Regions from separate parts of the Oceanibaculum sp. genome, predicted to be linked through region 1. Evidence: predicted binding sites of a transcription regulator. Region 1 holds the regulator's gene; the other holds the start of a gene.

Region 1 (14,752 bases):
CCGCTGGCCGGGGGCTGGACTTCGGTGCGCGACATGCCCGCCCCGCAGGGTCGCACCTTCCAGGAGCTTTACCGCGAAAAGAAGGGGGCCGCCTGATGCCCGACATGTCCCCGCGCGATCAGATCCTGGCCGGCATCCGCCGGTCGCTTGGCCGCAGTGCGCTGGACGGCGAGCCGGCGGCGCAGCTGGAACAGCGGATCGCGGAGCACAGGCCGAACCTGATCCCGCAGCGGGCGCAGCTGCCGCACGACCAGCAGGTCACCCTGTTCGTCGAGATGGCTGAAGGCGTGCAGGCCACCATCAGCCAGGTCGCGGATGCCGCAGAGGTCCCTGACGCCATCGCCGAGTATCTGGCGCAGCATAATCTGCCGGCCGAATTGCGCGTGGCGCCGGATGCCTGGCTGTCCGGCCTTCCCTGGGACAAGCGCCCGACCCTGACCATCAATACCGGCAAGGCCGAGGAGCCGGATACGGCCAGCGTGACCCCGGCCTTTGCCGGCATTGCCGAGACCGGCACGCTGATGCTGACCTCCGGCCCGCACAGCCCGACCACACTGAACCTGCTGCCCGAGACCCATATCGTGGTGCTGAAGAAGAGCCAGATCGTCGGTTCCTACGAGGATGGCTGGGCGCGGCTGCGCGATGCGCAGGCGAAGGATTCCATGCCGCGCACGGTGAATTTCATCACCGGCCCGTCGCGCACCGGCGATATCGAGCAGAAGATCCTGATGGGCGCCCACGGACCGCGCCGGCTGCACATTGTCCTGATCGACGGCTAGGCATGGCCCGGCGGCGCGCCAGCAAGGACGAGGCTGAGCTTTTCCGCCAGGTCGTGAAGGACGCCAAGCCGCTGCCGCAGGATAAGCGCCTGCGGCTGGGCATGCTGGATGAGCTGCCGCCGGAACCGGTTCCCGCCGTGCCCGAGGCCGAAGGCATGGCGCCGGCCAGCCGCAAGCGCGGTCGGGTGTCAAAGGATGAGCCACTTCCTCAGCCGGTCGCACCGCCGGTCAAGGCGCCGGTCGTTCTGCCGACCCTGAAGCATGACAGCGCGCCGGGGCTCGACAAGCGCAGCCAGATGCGCCTGAAGCGCGGCCAGGTCGCCATTGAGGCGCGCATCGATCTGCATGGCATGACGCAGGATGCCGCCCATGTGGCGCTGAACGGATTCATCGCCCGGTCGCAGGCGCGCGGGCTGCGCTGCGTGCTGGTGATCACCGGCAAGGGGACGCGGCGTGACGAATTCGGCCGTTACGAAGCCGGTGTGCTGAAGCGCGAGGTGCCGCGCTGGCTGAATGAGGGCGGCAACCGCGAGAAGGTGCTGGCCTTCGTCCATGCGCAGCCGAAGGATGGCGGGGGCGGCGCGCTCTATGTCCTGCTGCGACGGGTGCGGGAGGAGGCATGACGCCGTTCGGGGAAAGGCTGCGGGCGCTGCGCGCCGCGCGTGGCGTTACACTGAAGGAGATGGCGGCGGCGCTGCAGGTCTCCTCGGCCTATCTCTCGGCGCTGGAGCATGGCCATCGCGGCCGGCCCACCGACGGGCTGATCCATCAGATCTGCGGTTATTTTGGGCTCATCTGGGACGATGCGGAAGCGCTGAATCGGCTGGCGGAGATATCCCATCCGCGCGTCACCATCGACACGGCCGGCCTGTCGCCAAGCGCCACCAGGCTGGCGCACCAGCTGGCGCGGAAGATCGGGATCCTGGACGAGGAGAGGCTCGCGGCGCTCTTGAGCCAGCTCGAAGACTCGCCGAAAAAGCCGGAATGACAGGGCGATAAACGGCAATAAAATAATATTTTACATTAATTTCTTATATAGAGTCGACGCACTGATGGGGTGTCAGGCGAATTGCGGCGCGACGGCATCCAGCGCATAGCCGGCCGACCGGACGGTGCGGATCGGATCACCCTCGGCATCCTCGTTCAGTGCCTTGCGCAGGCGGCGGATATGCACATCCACGGTGCGCGGCTCGACATAGACATCCGCTCCCCAGACCGAATCCAGCAGCTGCTCGCGGGAGAAGACGCGGCCCTGATGCTCCAGGAAATGGCGCAGCAGGCGGAATTCGGTCGGCCCCAGATGCACATCGCGGTCGCCGCGCTTCACCTTGTGGGCGGCAACGTCCATGACGATGTCGCCGCAGCGCAGCGTCTCGGCATCGGCGGCAGGCCGGGCGCGGCGCATGACGGCGCGGACGCGGGCCAGCAGTTCGCTGGGGCTGAAGGGCTTGGTGACGTAATCGTCGGCGCCGGCATTCAGGCCTCGTACTCGGTCGCCTTCCTCGCCGCGGGCCGTCAGCATGATGATCGGGATGCTGCGGGTCTGCGGGGTGCGGCGCAGCCGGCGGCAGACCTCGATGCCGGACAGCAGCGGCAGCATCCAGTCCAGCAGGATCAGGTCGGGCCGGCGCTCGGTGGCCAGCAGCAGCCCTTCCTCGCCGTCGCGCGCTTCGAGGACCTGGAAGCCCTCGCGCTCCAAATTGTAGCTGAGTAGCGTGACGATCGCGGCTTCGTCTTCGACAATCAGGATCAGCGGCTTCATCGTGTGGTCCAATCTCGGCAGGCCTCAAGGGAAAAAGGCCAGTGGAAATGTTTCAAACCGTAGGTCAGTTCTCCGGCTCGACGACGGTGAACGCGCTGGTGTCGCCCTTCGGCCGCTCGGCGGTCAGCGGCCGGCCGGTTACCTGGTAGTACAGCGTCTCGGCGATATTGGTGGCGTGGTCACCGATGCGCTCAATGTTCTTCGCCATGAACAGAAGATGCGTGCAGGGCGTGATGTTGCGCGGGTCTTCCATCATGTAGGTCAGCAGCTCGCGGAACAGGCTGGTGTACATCTCGTCCACCTCCTCGTCCCGGCGCCAGACCAGCAGGGCCTTTTCGGCATCCTGTTCGACATAGGCGTCCAGCACTTCCTTCAGGATCTGCTGCACCATCCGGCCCATGCGCGGAATACCTGTCGCGGGCCGTGCCGGCGGCACCTGGTTCAGGGCGACTGCCCGCTTGGAAATGTTCGCGGCGTAGTCGCCAATGCGCTCCAGATCGGCGGAAATCTTCAGCGCGCCAACAACGCGGCGCAGATCCTCGGCCAGCGGCTGGCGCAGTGCCAGCATGCGAACCGTCAGATCGTTCACATCATGCTCCAGGCTGTCGATCTTCAGATCGCCCTGGATCACCCGCTCGGCGATGGTGCTGTCGCGCTTCGCCAGGGACTGGATGCAGTCCTGCACCTGCGTCTCCACCAGCCCGCCCATCTGCGAGATGAGATTCATCAGCCGCTTCAATTCCTCGTCGAAGGATTTCACGGTATGGGTGGGCATGAGACTTCCTTTCCAAGGGCATGATCGATGGCGGACCGTGCGCCTGCGCTATCAATAACGGGCTTGCACGGCATAAATACTACGTTTCGATGACGCTTTTATTACATCGACATCGAATCGGGGGTTTTCGCGGCGGCCGTTCAGCCCGCGGATGCGGCGACCGGCAGATAGACGGTGAAGGCGCTGCCCTTGCCGACCTGGCTGTCGACGGAAAGCGCCCCCCGGTGGCGGCTGACGATGTGCTTCACGATGGCAAGGCCAAGACCGGTGCCGCCAAGATCGCGGCTGCGCGCCTTGTCGACCCGGTAGAACCGTTCGGTCAGGCGCGGAATATGCTCGCGCGGGATGCCCTCGCCCTGGTCCTGAACACGGATCAGGACCGCGCCATGCGGTGCCTTGGGGAAGGCTGCCGGTACGCTGTCGGCGCGCCGGGCCGTCACCCGGATCGGGGTGCCGGGTCGGCCATATTTGGTCGCATTGTCGATCAGGTTCTGCGCCACCTGCGCCAGCTCGTCCTCGTCGCCGGTGACCGGCGGCAGCCCGTCCTCGATATCGAGCTGGATGTCCATGTCCTTGGTCGCCGCCTGCATGTCCAGCGTCGCCTTCACGCTGGACAGAATGCGCGACAGGTCGGCCAGCCCGCGCGGCGGCGTATGCTCGTTCAGCTCGATCCGCGAGAGCGACAGCAAGTCGTTCACCAGCCGCGACATGCGCAGGCTCTGCTCATGCATGATTTCCAGGAACCGCTCATGCGCTTCCGGATCGTCCTTGGCCGGGCCGCGCAGCGTCTCGATGAAGCCGACCAGCGTGGAGAGCGGCGTGCGCAGCTCATGGCTCGCATTGGCAACGAAATCGGCGCGCATCTGCTCCGTGCGCTTCATCGCCGTCAGCTCGTGCATCAGGATCAGCGCCCGGCTGTCATCCGGCCCCGGTTCGCGCAATGGTTCGACACTGACGGCGAAACTGCGCTCGATGGGGACCAGCATGGTCATCTCGACAGTGCGGCCCTGCCCCTGTTCAAGGGCTGTCTCCACCGCCTTCAGCACCTCCGGATGGCGCAGATTGCTGGCTACCGCCCTGCCCGCCAGCGCCTCGCCGAAGATCTCGCGGGCGGCCCGGTTGGTGGCCACGATGGTTGCCTCGGCATCGATCAGCAGCAGCGGGTCGGGCAGCGATTCCAGCGCGACATGGGCGGCATGGAGGCGCTGCCGCAGGGCGCCCAGATTTTCCGCCTGCACGCGATGCAGCGATTCGATGCGGCCGGCCAGCGGGGCGAGCGGGCTGTTCGGCTCGATCTCCGCCGAACCACCCTCAACCGCCGCTTCCAGCCGGGCAATGCGCTGAAAATGACGCTGCACCAGCAGCGCGAAGATGCCGGGAGAAATCGCCCAGCCCAGCAGGGCGGGCCAGCCATTCAGCTGGCCGCCGGCGACCAGCACCAGCAGCACCAGCCCGACAGGCAGGGACAGCAGCAGGCTGGTCTTGACGATCGCGGAGCGCGACAGTCGGGTTGCGGGCATGGGGGCCTCGGGCTGGCGGAAGGCTTAACGGAACCTACAGCATAGGCCGGCAGGGATGCCGCCGGTCAACCGCCATATCGTTACATTACGGCGCCAACCTGCCAGGGGATGAATTCCGCATCGCCGAAACCCTGCGCCTCGCTCTTGGATTTCTCGCCCGAGGCCACGCGCAGGATGAGGTCGAAGATGCGCTGGCCCATATCCTGGATCGAGATGCCCTCATCCAGCACGGCGCCGCAATTCACATCCATGTCCTCTTCCAGCTTGCGGTACATGGCAGAGTTGGTGGCAAGCTTCAGCGAGGGCGAGGGCTTGTTGCCGAACACCGAGCCGCGCCCGGTGGTGAAACACACGATGTTGGCGCCGCTGGCCACCTGCCCGGTCACCGAGCAGGGGTCATAGCCTGGCGAGTCCATGAACACGAAGCCCTTGGTGTTGATCGGCTCGGCATATTTGAACACGCCGGTCAGGTTCGTCGTGCCGCCCTTGGCGGCGGCCCCCAGCGACTTTTCCAGGATGGTGGTCAGGCCGCCGGCCTTGTTGCCGGGCGAGGGGTTGTTATTCATCTCCCCGCCATTGCGGGTGGTGTATTCCTCCCACCAGCGGATGCGCTCGATCAGCTTCTCGCCGGTCTTGCGGTCGATGGCGCGCCGGGTCAGCAGATGCTCGGCGCCATAGATTTCCGGCGTTTCAGAGAGGATCGCCGTGCCGCCATGCCGGACCAGCAGGTCAGCGGCCGCGCCTAGCGCCGGGTTGGCGGTAATGCCGGAATAGGCGTCGGAACCGCCGCATTGCAGCGCCAGCGTCAGGTGGCTGGCCGGCACGCTGGTGCGGCGCGCCTCGTTCGCGGCCGGCAGCATGGATTTCACGATCTCGACGCCGCGGTCCACGGTCTTGCGGGTGCCGCCAATGTCCTGGATCGTCATGGTCTGGAAGCGCGGGCCGCGCTCCAGCCCGTAGGCCTCCAGCAGGAAGTCGATCTGGTTCACTTCGCAGCCCAGGCCGACCATCAGTATGCCGGCGAAGTTCGGGTGCCGTGCATGGCCCCACAAGGTGCGCTGCAGATTGGCGTAGCCCTCCCCCGAATCTGCCATGCCGCAGCCGGTGGAATGCACCAGCGCCACCACCCCATCGACATTTGGGTACTGCGCCAGAATGTCCGGCGTGATCGCGGCGGCGATGTATTTCGCCACCGTGGCCGAGCAGTTCACCGAGGTCAGGATGCCGATATAGTTGCGGGTGCCGGCCATTCCGGTCGGGCGCAGGAAGCCCTGGAAGGTCGCGCGCTCCGCCTCCGGCACGAAGGCGGTCGGCTTTGCGGTGCTGGAAAAGGCATAGTCGCGCTCGAAATCGCGCATCTCGACATTCTGCACATGGACGTGATCGCCGATCGCGATGTCGTCGGTCGCGAAGCCGATGATCTGGTCGTATTTGCGGATCGGCTCGCCGGCCCGGATCGGCGCTGTGGCCACCTTGTGGCCGGCGGGGATGGAGCCGTTGACCGTCAGTTTCTCCGCCGGCAGGGCGGTGCCCGGCATCAGCGCCAGGCGGGCAACCACGACATTGTCCGCCGGATGCAGGCGGATGCTGAGGCTCTCGGTTCCGGACATTGGCTCATGCCCCTCCTACAGGGCGCCCCCAGCGCAGGGGGATTAGCGATAGATCAGGGTCGGCAGCCACAATGAGAGCTGCGGTATGAAGGTGATCAGCAGCAGCACCGTTACAAGCGGGATCAGGAACGGCGCCGTCGCGGCCACGCATCGCTCGAAGGATACGCCAGATACCCGCGACAGCACATAGAGCACCATGCCGACCGGCGGCGTCAGCAAGCCGATCATCAGGTTCAGCACCATGACGACGCCGAAATGCACCGGGTCGATGCCCAGCTTCTCCACCACCGGCAGCAGCACCGGCACCAGGATGGTGATGGCGGCGATGGTCTCCATGAAGCAGCCGACGACGATTAGGATCAGGTTGATCAGCAGCAGGATCAGGATCGGATTTTCGGTGACATGCAGGACGATATCGGCGAAATGCTCGGTCGCCCGCGTGCTGGTCAGGATCCAGGAGAAGATGGAAGCGCCGGCAACGATCAGCAGGATGATCGCCGTGGTCTCGACCGTGTCCATGGTGACGCGCACGATGCGCCGCCAGCCCAGCGTGCGATAGACCAGCACGCCCAGCAGCAGCGCATAGAAGACGGCGGCGATGGCGGCTTCGGTCGGGGTGAATAGGCCGAACAGGATGCCGCCGATGATGATGACCGGCGTCATCAGCGAGGGGATGGCATAGAAGAAGCTCATCACCAGACGGCGTACGGAGAACGCCGAATCGCGCGGATAGCCGCGCTTGTGCGAATACCAGAACACCATGATTGCCAGCGCGACCGCCATCATCAGGCCGGGGATGAAACCGGCGGCGAACAGCTGGCCGATGGAGGCATTCGCCATCACTCCATAGATCACGATGGGCAGCGACGGCGGAATAATCGGCCCGATGGTGGAGGAGGCGGCGGTGACGCCGACCGCGAACTCATCATCATAGCCGGCATCGCGCATCGCCTTGATCTCGATGGTGCCGAGGCCGCCGGCGTCGGCCACCGCCGCACCGGACATGCCGGCGAAGATCACGCTGGCGCCGATATTCACATGGCCAAGGCCGCCGCGCGCCCAGCCGACACAGGCCTTGGCGAAGTCGAAGATGCGGTTGGTGATGCCGGCGGAATTCATCAGGTTGCCGGCCAGGATGAAGAACGGGATGGCCAGCAGCGGGAAACTGTCCACGCCATTCACCATCCGGTGCAGCACCACCACGTCCGGCACGGTCCCCGCCAGCAGGATATAGATCAGCGAGGAGGCGGACAGGGCGATGGCGACGGGAACGCCCATCACGAGCATGCCGAACAACATCACGAACAGCAGGGTCAGCAGCACGGTCGCAGCCTCCGACTGAGGGGAAAATAAGGAGAAGCGGGCGTCAGTCCGTCGTCTTGATATCGCCGGTCGGCCGGGTCAGGTCGCTATAGCCCTGGCGCCAGTGCTTCAGCGCGACGAGGACGGAATAGATCGTCATGCCGGCGAAACCGGCCACCACGACCCAGTAGACGATGGATTTCGGCAGATCGACCACGGCCATGTACTGCCGCGTGCGCATCGCCAGCTTGATGCAGATCCAGGTTGCGGCGGCGTAGAAGGCGATGTTGCCGAGATCGACCAGCGTGGACAGCCCCCGTCCAACATTGACCGACAGGTAGCGGTAGAAGAACTGCACCGCGATATGAGTGTTCTTGCGCGTCGCGATGATGGAGCCGAGGAAACCGACGCCAATCAGCAGATAGCGGGCGATTTCCTCGGTCCAGCCGATGGAATTGTTCAGCGCGTAACGCGTGAAGAACTGCAGGAACACGACGCCGGCCAGCGCCCAGAACACCAGCAGGTTGAGGATATCCTCCGGCCGGAAGTCGGAAAGATCGACCGCCGAATCGGGTTCGTCCTCGGGAAACAGCTGGGTTTTCGCGGAATCGTCGCTCATTGCAAGGCTTCCGTGTCTGGGTGGGGCGGGCCGGCGTCGCGGGTCGCTTACTTCAGCGCCTGCAGTTTGTCGTAGGTCGCCTTATCCCAGGTCGCGGACGGGCCGTTATGCAGCTTCACCACGGCCTCGCGGAACGGAGCGCGATCCACCTTGTTCACGGTGACGCCTTCCTTCACGAACCAGTCGGCCAGCTTCTGCTCCGACTCGACGATATCGGCGGTCGCCTTGGCGGCAGCCTCCTTCAGCACGCTGGCGAAGATCTTCTGATCCTCCGGCTTCATGCTGTCCCAGCGCATGCCGCTGACGATGGTCAGCAGGGCGTCGGTGATGTGGCCGGTCAGGTTGATGTGCTTCTGCACCTCATAGAACTTCTTGGCCTGGATGGTCGGCAGCGGGTTCTCCTGCGCGTCGGCCACACCCTGCTGCAGGGCCAGATAGACCTCGGCGAAGGCGATCGGCGTCGGGTTGGCGCCGACCGCTTCCGGGAACATCCGGTAAAGCGGTGCATCCGGCACGCGGATCTTCAGATTCTTCATGTCCTCGGGCTTGAGGATCGGCTTGTTCGAGGTGACGTGGCGCTGGCCGTAATAGGTGAGCGCCAGTACCTGATGGCCGGTTTTCTTGCGATAACCTGCAGACAGCTCGCCGAACAGGTCGCTGGCGGCGTAGGACTTCCAGTGATCGAAATCGCGGAACATGAAGGGCGCCCCGGAAATGGCGATCGGCCCGTAGAAGCGGCCGGCAAACAGCGCGCCGGTATAGATGATATCCACCGTGCCGAGGCCGAGACCTTCATTGATGTCGGATTCCTTGCCGAGCGACGAGGCCGGGAAGACTTCGATCTCGTAGCGGCCATTGGTCTGCTTCTTGATTTCCTCGGCCGCCCACAGCGCCCGCTTGTGATAGGGCTCGGTGGTCTCATAGACATGGGCGTATTTCAGTTTCTCGGCAGCCTGGGCAACACCGAGACCGGCGGCGCCAACAATGGCGGCGGCGGCAAGAGACAATACGAGTCTTTTCATTTTGGTTTCCTCCCTTTCCCTTTTTCGAGGCGCAGTTGAATCTGGCCGTACGATCATTAGTCATTAGTTTTTATGCGTGCAGCCTAAGTCGGAAAAACAGAAAAGGGCAAGGGGTCTCACAACCCCTTGCCCTTTTTGAGTTGATTCAGCCTGGCTGGAGTAAGGTCAACGTACGGCGTCGTGCGCCGCCAGCGCCGCCGCATTCACGATGTCGGAAACGGTGGCGCCCATCTGCACGATCTGCGCCGGCTTCTCCAGCCCGATCAGCAGCGGGCCGATGACCGAGGCGCCCGACAGCTCCTGCATCAGCTTGTAGGAGATGTTGGCCGAATGCAGGGCCGGCATAATCAGGATGTTGGCGGCCCCGGTCAGGCGGCAGAACGGGTAAAGCTTGTGCAGCTCCGGGTTCAGCGCCACATCGGCGGACATTTCGCCGTCATACTCGAAATCGACATTGCGCCGGTCGAGAATCTCCACCGCCTCGCGGATGCGCTGTGCCTTTTCCCGGTTCGGATTGCCGAAATTGGAGAAGGACAGCAGCGCCACCCGCGGCTCATGGCCCAGCGCGCGGGCCTTGGCGGCGGTCTGCACGGCGAGGTCGGCCAGCTCCTCAGCACTCGGCAGCTCATGCACCGAAGTATCGGCGATGAACACGGTGCGGTTGGCCGCGATCACCATGGCCAGCGCGAACAGGCGCTTGCCCGGCTGCGGGTCGATCACCTTGGTGATGTCGTCCAGGCACACCGCAAGGCTGCGTGTCAGGCCGGTCACCATCGCATCGGCATCGCCGCTGGCGACCATGCAGGCGGCGAAGACGTTGCGGTCCTGGTTCACCAGCCGCTGGCAATCCCGGTACAGCGCGCCCTTGCGCTGCGTGCGCTTGTAGAGGAACTCGGTATATTTCTTGTTGTTGGTGGACAGCCGCGCATTATGCACCTCGATACCGCCCGGATCGCTGAGGCCGATCTGCGCCATAGTGGCGCGCACCCGGTCCTCACGGCCGACCAGCACCGGCGTGCCATAGCCGGCATTCTTGAACAGCACGGCGGCGCGGATCGTCTGCTCCTCTTCGCCCTCGGCGAAGACCACGCGTTTCGGATTCGCCGCTACCCTGTCGAAGATGCGCTGCAGGCTGGCCGCCGTCGGGTCGAGGCGGGCGGACAGCTCGTTGCGGTAGGCGCGCATATCCTCGATCGGCTTGCGCGCGACGCCGGTATCCATCGCGGCACGGGCAACCGCCGAGGAGACGGCGACAATGAGGCGCGGATCGAACGGCGCCGGGATGATGTATTCCGGCCCATAGCGCAGCCGACGGCCGGAATAGGCTTGGTCCACCTCGTCCGGCACGTCCTCGCGGGCCAATGCGGCAATGGCCTCGGCGGCGGCGATTTTCATCTGGTCGTTGATCTCGCTCGCCTGCACGTCCAGCGCGCCGCGGAAGATGTAGGGGAAGCCCAGCACGTTGTTCACCTGGTTCGGATAGTCCGACCGGCCGGTGGCGACGATGGCGTCAGGCCGCACTTCCCTCACCTCCTCCGGCGTGATCTCCGGATCCGGGTTGGCCATGGCGAAGATGATCGGCTTGTCCGCCATCTTCTTCACCATGTCCTGGGTGACGGCACCCTTGGCCGACAGGCCGAAGAACACGTCGGAGCCTTCCAACGCCTCGGTCAGGGTGCGCGCCTTGGTCTCCGCCGCATGCGCCGATTTCCATTGGTTCATGCCGGCGCTGCGGCCCTTGTAGATGACGCCCTTGGTGTCGCACAGGATGACGTTGTCGTGCGGCATGCCCATGGCCTTCACCAGCTCGGCGCAGGCGATGCCTGCCGCGCCGGCGCCGTTGATGACCATGCGGCTCTTCTTGATGTCACGGCCGGTCAGGTGCAGCGCATTGATGATGCCGGCCGCCGCGATGATGGCGGTGCCGTGCTGATCGTCATGGAAGACGGGGATGTCCATCTCCTCGCGCAGGCGTTGCTCGATGATGAAGCATTCCGGCGCGCGGATATCCTCCAGATTGATGCCGCCGAAGCTGGGCGACAGGAAGCGGACCGCGTTGATGAATTCCTCGACATCCTTGGTATCGACCTCAAGATCGATGGAATCGACGTCGGCAAAGCGCTTGAAAAGCACCGCCTTGCCCTCCATCACCGGCTTGGATGCCAGCGCGCCGATATCGCCCAGTCCCAGCACCGCGGTGCCATTCGAGATCACCGCCACAAGGTTGCCCTTGGAGGTGTATTCATAAGCCAGGCGCGGGTCTTTCTCGATATGCAGGCAGGGCACGGCGACGCCGGGTGAATAGGCCAGCGACAGGTCGCGCTGGGTGGTCAGCGGCTTGGTCGGGGCAATCGAGATCTTGCCTGGTCTGCCGGCTGAATGGAAGGCCAGCGCCTCCTCATCGGTGATGCGCTTGTTGGTATTCTCGGTGCTGTCCATTGACGGAATCCTTGGGTTTCCTCCGGCGCCGGTCTGGGCGCCATTCTTTTTCGCCTTTTAAGCTACTTGGGCGAAAGTGGCATTACCAGTGGCTCTTTCACAGGAGGGGCATGGGGAGGCGCATGGGGAGGGGCTTGCGGCCTTCCGGGCAGCGGACGCGAGATGCTATGGTCGGCCACCGTCACCGAAACCCGTGCGATGCCGCCTTGAACGCCCAGACAGATATTTCTCCGGAAACTCCCCAGGAGCCGGCCGCCACGACGCCGATGCTGGCACATTACATCGAGACCAAGCGGGCACACCCAGACTGCCTGCTGTTCTATCGCATGGGCGATTTCTACGAGCTGTTCCTGGAGGATGCGGTCACCGCCGCCGCCGCGCTGGACATCACGCTGACCAAGCGCGGCCAGCAGGCCGGTCAGGACGTGCCGATGTGCGGCGTGCCGGTGCATGCCTATGACGCCTATCTCTCGCGCCTCGTCCGGCAGGGCTACAAGGTGGCGATCTGCGAGCAGGTGGAAGACCCGGCGGAAGCCAAGAAGCGCGGCGGCAAGTCGCTGGTGCGGCGTGAGGTGGTGCGCATCGTCACGCCGGGCACGGTGACCGAGGACACGCTGCTGGATGCGCGCCGGCACAACCATCTGGTCTGCCTGGCCGATGCGCAGGGCAAGCTCGGCATCGCCTGGGTCGATATGTCCACCGGCGAGTTCCAGGTACAGCCGCTGGAGGAAAAGTCGGTGGCCGCGGCTCTCGCCCGGCTCGATCCGCAGGAATTGCTGCTGCCCGACCGGCTGCTGCAGCGCGAGGCGCTGTTCGAGGCCTTCGCCGACTGGAAGCAGGTGATGACGCCGCAGCCCGGTTCCCGCTTCGACAGCGTGGCCGGCGAGAAGCGGCTAATGGCACTCTATGAAGTGCAGGCGCTGGACAGTTTCGGCCGCTTCGAGCGGGCGGAGCTGGCCGCCGCCGGTGCGCTGGTGGACTATGTCGAGCTGACTCAGAAGGGCAAGCTGCCGCGCCTCTCCGCTCCCCGCCGTCTGCAGGCCGGCGCGGTCATGGAGATCGATGCCGCGACGCGCCGTTCGCTGGAGCTGACCCGCACCCAGGCGGGGGAGCGCAAGGGCAGCCTGCTTTCCGTCATCGACCGCACGGTGACCGGCGCCGGCGCGCGGCTGCTGGCGGCTTGGCTGTCGGCGCCGCTGACCGACGTGCCGGCCATCGAGGACCGGCTGGACCGGGTGCAGTTCTTCTTCGATCAGGAAGGCTTGCGCGGGAAGCTGCGCGAGACGCTGAAGCGCTGCCCGGATGTGGAACGCGCGCTGACCCGGCTGACGCTGGACCGGGGCGGTCCGCGCGACCTAGCGGCGATCCGCGACGCGCTGGCGGAAAGTGCGGTGCTGCGCGATCTGGCTGGCGCGCCCTCGCTGGCGCCGCTGCCGAAGGGGATATCCCAGGCGCTCGACGATCTTGGCCGGCATGGCGCGCTGGTGGACCGCCTCGGCCGCGCGCTGGCGCCTGACCTGCCGGTGCTGACCCGCGATGGCGGCTTTATCGCGCCGGGCTACGCGCCGGAGCTGGACCAGCTACGCATGCTGCGTGACGAGAGCCGCCGGCTGATCGCCGGGCTGCAGGCGCGCTACCAGCAGGAGACCGGAGTTTCCAGCCTGAAGATCAAGCACAACAATGTGCTGGGTTATTTCATCGAGGTCTCGACCAATCACGGCGACAAGCTGCTGGCGCATGAGGACTTCATCCACCGCCAGACCATGGCCAGCGCGGTGCGCTTCACCACGGTGGAGCTGGGCGAGCTGGAACAGAAGCTCTCCAACGCCGCCGACAAGGCGCTGGCGGTTGAACTGGCGCTGTTCCGCGATCTGGTCGGTGAGGTGACGGCGCATGCCGATGCCATCGCGTTGGCCGCCAATGCCATCGCCCGGCTGGACGTCGCCTCGGCGCTGGCCGAGCTGGCGACGGACAACCGCTATGTCCGCCCGGAAATGACCGAGGGCACGGAGTTCGCCATCACCGGCGGCCGCCATCCGGTGGTGGAGGCGGCGCTGCAGGCGGCGGGCGAGCGCTTTGTCGGCAATGATTGCGTGCTGGAGGGCGACAAGCGGCTGTGGCTGCTGACCGGTCCCAACATGGCCGGTAAATCGACCTTCCTGCGGCAGAACGCGCTGATCGCCATCCTGGCGCAGATCGGCGGCTTCGTGCCGGCGGAAACGGCGCGCATCGGCGCGGTGGACCGGCTGTTCAGCCGGGTGGGTGCCGCCGACGATCTGGCGCGCGGGCGCTCCACCTTCATGGTGGAGATGGTGGAGACGGCGGCGATCCTGAACCAGGCCGGTCCGCGCTCGCTGGTCATCCTGGATGAGATCGGCCGCGGCACGGCGACCTATGACGGGCTCTCCATCGCCTGGGCGACGGTCGAGCATCTGCACGCGGTGAACCGCTGCCGCACGTTGTTCGCCACGCATTATCACGAGCTGACGCAGCTGGCGGAGAAGCTGGAGAACCTCGCCTGCCACACCATGCGGGTGAAGGAATGGCAGGACGAGATCGTCTTCCTGCATGAGGTCGCGGCGGGCGCTGCCGACCGCTCCTACGGCATCCATGTCGCCAAGCTGGCCGGGCTGCCGGCCCCGGTGGTGGCGCGCGCCGAATCCGTGCTGAAGAAGCTGGAGGCAGGCGAGACGGGGGCGGCCTCGGCCCGCATCGCCGAGGATCTGCCGCTGTTCGCCGCGATGGTGCAGCGCCCGGCAGCAACCCCGGCGCTGCCCTCCGGCCCCTCGCCCGCCGAGGCGGCGCTGGCCGAGATCAATCCGGACGAGCTGACGCCGCGCCAGGCGCTTGACGCGCTCTACCGGCTGAAAGGTCTGGCGGGGGCGTAGGCCGCCCTACTCCAAACCGTCATTCCCGGGCTTGTC
Region 2 (8,344 bases), on a different contig from region 1:
CGCTCGACCGGCTGCGCGAGGCCGGTGTGTTCTGCCTCGGCTTCGATTCGGAGGCCGAACGCGATCTGCACGCCATCGACCCGGGCGCCCGCGTGGCGCTGGTGATGGGTGCCGAAGGACCAGGGCTGCGCCGGCTGACGCGCGAACGCTGCGACATGATGGCGAAATTGCCGACACAAGGTCCCGTCGCCAGCCTGAATGTGTCCAACGCGGCGGCCATCGCCCTCTACGACATGGCGCGGCGTTTAATTAAAATCCCCTAAAAAACTTTATTAATCAGGGCTGTTCTCTGGACATTTTGGTCAGATTTGGGCTTCCTAAGCGGAGCCGAATACGCCTATACACGGCATGTGGCTCCACCCCCGGAACAGATTGTTGAGAAGCGGCGACCCGACATGCTGCCCCAGACAGAAGAGCAACTGGCGAAAGCGGCGCTCTGCAAGGCGCCTGAGGATATATACAGCGTCAGCGCGCGTGAACTGATCTCGCGGCACTGCCGCAGCTTCCTCGACGCCATGCGGGCGACACCGACGGAGCTGCTGTTCAGCGAGGATCTGCAAAAGAAGCTGGAGAATGCCGGCACCGCCTATTCCGGGGCCGTGCAGAAGGTCGCGATCGCCCAGGTCTCCGGCACCAAGAACCGCGATGTCGCTGGCCGCATCAAGGAAATTTTCGCGTTATGCGACGGGGTGCGCAACCGTACCCTGGAGGCGGTGACCGCCATCCCGGTGGACCCGCTGGACCCGAAGCGGCTGAAGGAGCAGCTGGCCTTGCTTCCGGCCGAGGGGGAGCAGCGCCTGTTCCGCCTCAACCTGATGCTCGCCAGGGCGCTGCTGAAGGAAAAGGGCTGGGACGAAAAGACCGGCCTGCTGCTCACCCTCTGTGAGGCCGACCCGCCAGCTGCCGATATGGTGGCCCTGGATGTGGCCCTGTCGGAGATCATCCGGCTGCCGGCCGGCCTCGACACGATCATCGGCAAGCAGGGCAAGACGGTGGGCGAGCGCATCGCCCTGTTGAGCAAGCTCGCCTCCGGCAAGGCGGACGACCCGGCGCCGGTTCCGTCCGACCCGCCGCTGGCGCAGCGGCTGATGAACCTGCAGGCGCGCGCCGCACAGCCGAATGTCACTGCCGGCCTGCAGGCGCAGATGCTGGCGGCGGTCACCGGCACCTACCCGATGACCAGCGGATCAACGGCGGACGAATTGCGGGCGACGCTGGATGTTGCCCAGCGGGTGCGCCTGAAGAACGGGCAGTTTCTTGGCGGCGAGACGACGGAAGCGGCGCTGGCCCGACGCCTGTCGCGCCTGATCAACGACCAGAATATTCACGATCTGATGGTCGGCGCGCCGCGCCTGGCCGAGCGGCTGCAGCGCTGCCTCGACCTCTATCGCAAGATGATCGGGCCGCAGAACTACGATTTCCTGAAGAAATACATCGATTATCTGCTGCAGGAGCGCACCGTCGCCTCCGACGTGGCGCCGAAATCCGCCTCCGTGCCGGAGCGGCTGCGCGGCCTGACCGAGCTGCACACCATCCTGATGGGTGCACCGCTGCCCTCCGTGTTCCGGGGCAAGCTGCAGCTGCGCATGGAGGAGATACAGAACAATCTGCTGGACGAAAGCGGCATCCTCGACCGCATCGTGAAGCGCGGCGGCAATTCAGCGGAAAAGGCGCTGCCGCTGATCGATCTGTGCTGCAACGACACCCTGATCAAGGGCTCCAACCTGCGCCGTGTGCGCGAGCTGGCGCAACGTCATATAAAGCAGCCGGATTTCCTGCCCAGCATCCTCGCCGCCGCGACCGACGATGCGGACCGCGTGAAGCGGATGCAGGATTTGCATGACCGGCTGATCGAGGCCGGGCTGGCCAGCGACTGATTCCTTCCGCTTTGCCTTGAAGCGCGCGGCCAGTCTGGCTATGGTCGCGGCGCGAATGGACGCCGGCTTAGCACAGTGGTAGTGCAGCGGTTTTGTAAACCGAAGGTCGGGGGTTCAAATCCCTCAGCCGGCACCATTCCCCCCGACCCTCCGTATTACAGACTGCTATTTCCGGGCGAAGAAGCCGGTCACCGTGTCCTGCGCTACCTGCTGCAGGAACGACGCCGTCTTGGCATCGACCTGGCCATAGGCGTCATAGGCATTGCCGACCGGCGACTTGCCATAGATCGTGGCATAGACCGTGGCGGCGGCGAGATAGCTGCCCAGCAGCGACGGGTGGCTGTGATCCTGCGCATTGTGCAGCTTGATCTCAGGATCGCGCTTGTAGGCTTCATCGAAGGCAAGCCCCACCGGGATGACCAGCGCGCCCAGCTCATTGCCGGTCTTCACATAGAAATCGTCGATCAACTGGGTGTTTTCCGGCTTCGCCTGCTTGTGCGGCGGCACATAGGCGTGGGTCATGTAGAGGGCGACCTTGCCGCCCCGCTCGGCGATGATCTTCGCATGCGCCGATGCTGCCGTGCGGAAATCCGCCTGCCGCTTCTCGGACAGGGCAGCGGCGCTGTGGCCCTGCAGGATCACCAGCTCGAACGGCTCCTTGATGCCGATCTGCCCCGGCCCGGTCAGCCAGTCCACATTGTGGTGCGCCAGCGTGGCGCCGCCGATGGTCGCCGACTTGTATTGCAGCGCCTTGCCGAGATCGGCATCGGCCGCCGCCACCATGCGGCGCAGATGGTTGTGCAGGCTGTCATTGTAATAAAGGTAGCTGTTGCCGACCAGCAGCACCCGCTTCGGGCTCTCGACCTGCGGGCCCTTCACCGCCGGCGCAGAGGCGGCGAGCGCAGCGCCGCTGACGGCCAGACAGAGCACGAAAGCCGAGGCCTGGGCCAGCAGACGCAGCTTCTTCAAGCTAATGGACATGGTGGGGGTTCCTCGAAGTTTGGTTTTTATAAGCAACCATCATACGAGGCCTCATCGATGCCCGGCAATCGGATCATTCTGCGCGCCGGAGAGGCGACTCAGGGCGCTGTCACACAACTTTTTGTTGGTTGCATATGCAGCAAAACAAATCTACCAATGCGCGCATCATGCATACGATGCGTCTCATCCTTACCTGCCTTCCGCTGCTATATGCGCCCGTTGCCGGCGCAACCGACCTGGCCTTGACCAGCCCGGTCACAAGGGCGCCGGCTGCCATCGCCGGCCCGGTGGAAGCGGCGTTCCTGAGCAATTACGATGGTGACACGATCACGGTGCGCGCCTGGATCTGGCCGCGCCAGTCGATCGAGACCGGCGTGCGGCTGGCCGGAATCGACGCACCGGAACTGCGGGGCCGCTGCGAGGCTGAAAAGCAGGCGGCACGCGACGCCCGGGACCGGCTGCATGCACTGCTGGCGCAGGCAAAGCGGATCGAGCTGCACGATATCGAGCTGGACAAGTATGGCGGCAGGGTACTGGCCCGCGTCGTCGCCGACGGCCAGGACATGGCCGCCGCGCTGGTCGGCGAAGGCCATGCCCGCCCCTATGCCGGCGATACCCGCAAGGGCTGGTGCGACTGAGCCTCTAGCGGCGGGTTTCCCCGGTCTTCGGGTCGAGCTTCAGCCTGACCTCGCCGCCGTCCTTCGTGCGGTACTCGATCTCGTAATAGCCGTCATCGTCCCATTCCAGATCGTCGATGTAGCGGAAATCCGGCCGCTGCTCGATCTTGGCAACGATCTGCGACAAGGGCATCGCATCGGCAGGCGGCTGCATGTCCCGCGCTTCGGCTGTCCCGGCAATAAACGTCAGGGCGAAGGGAAGGGCGACGATGGTCTTCTTCAGCATGTTCAATCTCCGTTTTTGCACCCCATTCAACAAAGGATCGAGGTGTACGGTTTCAAGTCCAGCTGGACGAAATGGCAACCGAACCGGCACGGAATGGACATCGGCGGCCGGCCTGATATGCCAGTCTTGGGTAAGGACAGGGCATCCAGTGGAGGACGGCATGACGGAACAGGCCCAGGCATTTCTCGACAGAATCGGGCAGGACAGCGAATTCCGGCTCTCCTTGAGGCAGCACCTGGACGGGCTATCCGGCGAGGAAAGGAAACATGCCGCCGTCACCTTCGCCAGGGCGGCGGAATACATGGTAACGCTGGACGCTCTGGAAGCTTTGCTCGCCCGCCAGCGCGGTGAGATCGGGCCCCGCGACGAAAACGAAGAGCTAACCGAAGAGCAACTGGCCAGTGTCGCGGGCGGATTCTTCTATCATAACGACCTGCTCCGGTAGGAGTCAGAAACTCTCCACCCAGGGTCGCAGCTCCAGCTCCCAGCTCCAGGCGCTGCGATGCTGTCGGTGCAGGTCGAGATAGGCCCGCGCCAGGGCGTCCGGCTCCAGCAGCCCGTCCACACCGCGCTGCGGGCCACGCGGATCGTCCCCGCCCTGGCGTATGCCGCCATCGATCACGACATGCGCGACATGGATGTTCTTCGGCGCCAGCTCCCGCGCCATGCTCTGCGCGAGGCCGCGCAGCGCGAACTTGCCCATCGCGAAGGGGGCGGATTGCGGATAGCCCTTCACGCTGGCCGAGGCGCCGGTAAAGAGGATGCTGCCGTTCCCCATCGCCTTGCCATCAGGCAGCATGGCGCGCGCCGCCGCCCGGCCAACCAGGAACCCGGCATAGCCAGTCGTCATCAGCGATTCCCGCACCTCTGCGGGGTCAAGCTCGGTGATCGGCCCACGCACCCGGCGGCTGGCGTTGAACACCACCAGCGAGGGCGCGCCCAGCGTGTCCGCCACGGTGGCGAACAGCCGGTCCACATCGGCCGGCTGGCTGGCATCGCAGGCCACCGCCATGGCTCCGGTCTCGCGCACCAGCCCGATCAGCTTGTCGGTATTGCGCGCTGCCAGTGCGACCGCCATGCCTTCTTTGGCGCACAGCCGGGCCAGCGCGGCACTCAGCCCGCTGCCCACACCGACGATGATCGCGACTTCCCGGTCCGCCATGATTTTCCTTCTCCCTGAATTTTCTGGGAGGAGTGTATGACGATGTTTCCGCCGCTGTCAGCCGATAGAACGCATCAGCTCTTCGCCTCGGTCAGGCGGCTGCGGCGCAGCGCGCCCAGCTGCTCCAGCAGCGGATAGGCCGTGGCGGCAATGTGCGATTCGATACGCTTCAGGTCGCGCACGATGTCGAGATGCAGCTCTGTCGTCTCGATGCTTTCCGACCGCCCCTCGCGCAAACGCTCGAAATGTCGCTCTGTCGCCAGCTTCTCCAGATCGCGGAACTGCTCCTTCTCCGCCACCAGCTGCCGGGCCGAGCGCAGGTCGCTGGCCATGAAGACCGAGATCGACAGCTTCAGATGCTCCAGCAGCCTTGCGTGCATCTGGCGGATTTCGGCGAGCCCCTCCTCGGAAAAGCTGAGCTGCCGCTTGATCTTCTTGGACGCCAGATCCATCAGGTTGCGGTCCACGATATCGCCGATATGTTCGAGATTGATCGTGAAGGCCAGAATCTCCGATAGGCGCTGGCTCTGCTCCTCGTCCAGCTGCTCGCGGCTGACATCGGTCAGGTAGCGCTTGATCGCGCCATGCAGCGTGTCCAGCGTGTCGTCCATGCGGCTGATCTCGGAAACCAGCTTGCGGTCGCCGGTCTCGAACACGGTCTGCGAGCCGCGCAGCATGCGCTCCGCCGCGTCGGCCATGCGCAGCGCCTCGCGCGCCGCGTTGGTCAGCGCCACACTCGGATTCTCGATGGCCTCCCGGTCCAGATGCAGCGGTGCGCCGGGATCGAGCGGGCGTTCTGCCGTCGGGAACAACTTCTTCATCAGCATCGCCAGCAGGGGCAGCGGCAGGATGAACAGCACCGCCAGCGCCAGGTTGAAGGCGGTGTGGAAATTGGCCGCGACACGCGCCGGCCCGCCATTCACGATTTCCAGCCATTCGACAGCATAGGGCAGCAGCGGCAGCGCGATGGCGCAGCCGACCAGACGGTTCAAAAGGTTGCCGACCGGCACGCGCAGCCTCTCGCGGTCACCGCCCATCGCCTGCAGCACGGGGTTCAGCGCACTGCCGAGATTGGCGCCCAGCACCATGGCCAGCGCCGCCACCGGCGTGATCCACCCGGCCGCTGCCAGCGACATGACCAGCAGCACGGTGGCCACACTGGCATGCGCCGCCCAGGTGAAGATGGCCGCCAGCAGCATCGTGACGATGGGGTCGCTGGTCAGCAGGTGCAGCACCTCCTTCATCTGCGGCGACATGTCGTGCGGCATCACGGTCTGGGTCAGCAGATGCAGCGACAGCAGCACAAGGCCAAGGCCGATGGCGACACGGCCCAGGTCACGCGTGCGCGTCTGTCCGCCCCGCTTGAAGGCGATCACACCGACCAGAATCAGGATCGGCGTCAGCAGCCCGATATCGAAGGACAGGATCTGCACGATGACCGTGGTGCCGACATTGGCCCCCAGCATGATCGCCAGCGCCGGCACCAGATCGACCAGCCGGCCCGCCGCGAAGGAAGACGCCATAAGGCCGGTCGCCGTACTGCTCTGCAGGATAGCCGTTACCGCGAAGCCTGCCGCAAAGGCCTTGAACCGGTTGTCGAGGCCGCGGCTCAGGCTGCGCCTGAGGCCGGAGCCATAGGCGCGCAGGATACCGCTCTGCACCATGTGGATGCCCCACAGCAGCAGTGCGATGAATCCCAGAAGCGTGATGATGACCTGTGTCGCCGGCATGGCCTGACATAATCTTGTGCGGAGGGGATGCGGCGGTTTGCATTCGCCGGCTCCCGATTGCTCATACGCCCTTCCGGCGAATCTTGTAAAGAAAATGTAACATTTCAGAAACAAAAGACCCAGACAGGCGGACAAGCCGCTCCTGCGGATAACGGACAGACGCGCAAAAGGATGCGTATCACGATACTTGCCTACCGCGCCGGGATGCCGTAAGGCGACGTCAACTCTTTGAACGACAGCCATCCGAAAGGCCGACCATGAGCGACAGCACCGCCACCGTCCTCGACGTGCATGAAAAGCCGGGCGCGGCCCTCTGGGGCCTGCTCAGCCTGCAGCATCTGTTCGCCATGTTCGGCGCGACGGTGCTTGTCCCGCTGCTGACCGGGCTGAACCCGTCCGTGGCGCTGGTCACCAGCGGTCTCGGCACGCTGCTATTCATTGCCCTCACCAAGGGCCGCATCCCGGCCTATCTCGGCTCCTCCTTCGCCTTCATCGCGCCGATCCTGGCGGCGGCCGCCCTGCCCGGCCCGGACGGCCAGCCGCTGGGCCCGACCGGCGCCATGCTGGGCGCCTTCCTGGCGGGTGCGGTCTATCTGGTGGTGGCGCTGTGCATCAAGGGCTTCGGCGTTGGCTGGCTGCTGCGCCTGCTGCCGCCGGTGGTGACCGGCCCGGTGATCGTGGTGATCGGCCTTGGCCTTGCGCCGGTCGCCGTCAGCATGGCCTCCAACGACCCGGCCACCAGCGCCTATAGCGGCACGCATTTCCTGATCGCCGCCGCGACGCTGGTGCTTGCCCTTGCCTTCTCCGTCGTCATGCGCGGCATCTTCGCCGTGGTACCGATCCTGCTGGCGATCCTGGGCGGCTATGTGATTGCCGCCTTCGCCGGCCTGGTGCCCTGGTCGGGTGAGGCGGGCATGCAGGCGAAGCTGGCCGCCGCCAGCTTTGTGGAGTTCCCGGCCTTTGCCGTGCCCTTCGTGACCTACGACCTGCCCTGGCAGCATTTTGCCACCATCGTGCTGCTGCTGGTGCCGGTCGCCATCGTGACCATCGCCGAGCATATCGGCGACCAGATCGTCATCAGCCGGGTGATCGGCCGCAACACGCTGGAGGATCCGGGCCTGCACCGCTCGCTGGCCGGCGACGGGCTGGCCACCATGCTGGCCGCCATCCTGGGCGGGCCGCCGAATACCACCTATGGCGAGAATGTCGGCGTGCTGGCCATCACCCGCGTCTTCTCGGTCTATGTCATCGCCGGTGCGGCGGTGATCGCCGTGCTGCTGGGCTTCCTGGGCGATTTCCGGGTGGCGCTGCAGTCGATCCCGGTGCCGGTGATCGGCGGCGTCGCCATCGCGCTGTTCGGCGTCATCGCGGCGTCGGGCCTGCGCACCATGATCGAGGGCAAGGTCGATCTGGGCGACAAGCGCAACCTGTTCATCGTCTCGATCATCCTGGTGCTGGGTATCGGCGGGGCCGTGGTGCATGTCGGCACCATCGCGCAGCTGTCCGGCACCGCGCTGGCCGCCATCGTCGGCGTGATCCTGAACGCCGTGCTGCCCTATAATGGCGGCAATTCCGAATAACGAGAGGGAGAGTCACGATGAAGCGGTTCGCGATACTGGCCTTCGCCTTGCTGCTGGCCGCCTGTGGCGATCCCAGCAAGGCCGACCTCGTGAAGAAGGCGGAGGGCGTCT

Evidence for each region. Region 1 encodes PhoB, which activates phosphate uptake and scavenging genes when phosphate is short. Its sites were predicted from a motif close to TNTCATAAAACTGTCA; they were not measured.
Region 2: the regulator PhoB is predicted to act here: its motif matches at 6,738-6,753, upstream of MK313_RS17055 (Na/Pi cotransporter family protein).

Annotation. Positions count from the first base shown of each region.
Region 1 is NZ_JAKUSO010000004.1:23,041-37,792, forward strand. It holds gene MK313_RS02570 (LutB/LldF family L-lactate oxidation iron-sulfur protein) at 1-96, shown strand, start outside; gene MK313_RS02575 (LutC/YkgG family protein) at 96-779, shown strand; gene MK313_RS02580 (Smr/MutS family protein) at 782-1,402, shown strand; gene MK313_RS02585 (helix-turn-helix domain-containing protein) at 1,399-1,767, shown strand; gene phoB (phosphate regulon transcriptional regulator PhoB) at 1,840-2,541, opposite strand; gene phoU (phosphate signaling complex protein PhoU) at 2,606-3,316, opposite strand; gene MK313_RS02600 (ATP-binding protein) at 3,457-4,836, opposite strand; gene MK313_RS02605 (UxaA family hydrolase) at 4,917-6,446, opposite strand; gene MK313_RS02610 (TRAP transporter large permease) at 6,489-7,769, opposite strand; gene MK313_RS02615 (TRAP transporter small permease) at 7,813-8,367, opposite strand; gene MK313_RS02620 (sialic acid TRAP transporter substrate-binding protein SiaP) at 8,415-9,389, opposite strand; gene MK313_RS02625 (NADP-dependent malic enzyme) at 9,555-11,828, opposite strand; gene mutS (DNA mismatch repair protein MutS) at 12,095-14,716, shown strand.
Region 2 is NZ_JAKUSO010000090.1:383-8,726, reverse strand. It holds partial or broken gene rlmB (23S rRNA (guanosine(2251)-2'-O)-methyltransferase RlmB) at 1-263, shown strand, start outside; gene MK313_RS17090 (hypothetical protein) at 396-1,877, shown strand; tRNA gene MK313_RS17085 (tRNA-Thr) at 1,939-2,013, shown strand; gene MK313_RS17080 (DUF4886 domain-containing protein) at 2,043-2,858, opposite strand; gene MK313_RS17075 (thermonuclease family protein) at 3,026-3,496, shown strand; gene MK313_RS17070 (PepSY domain-containing protein) at 3,501-3,761, opposite strand; gene MK313_RS17065 (hypothetical protein) at 3,922-4,206, shown strand; gene MK313_RS17060 (SDR family NAD(P)-dependent oxidoreductase) at 4,210-4,923, opposite strand; gene MK313_RS17055 (Na/Pi cotransporter family protein) at 4,998-6,653, opposite strand; gene MK313_RS17050 (solute carrier family 23 protein) at 6,911-8,233, shown strand; gene MK313_RS17045 (hypothetical protein) at 8,251-8,344, shown strand, end outside.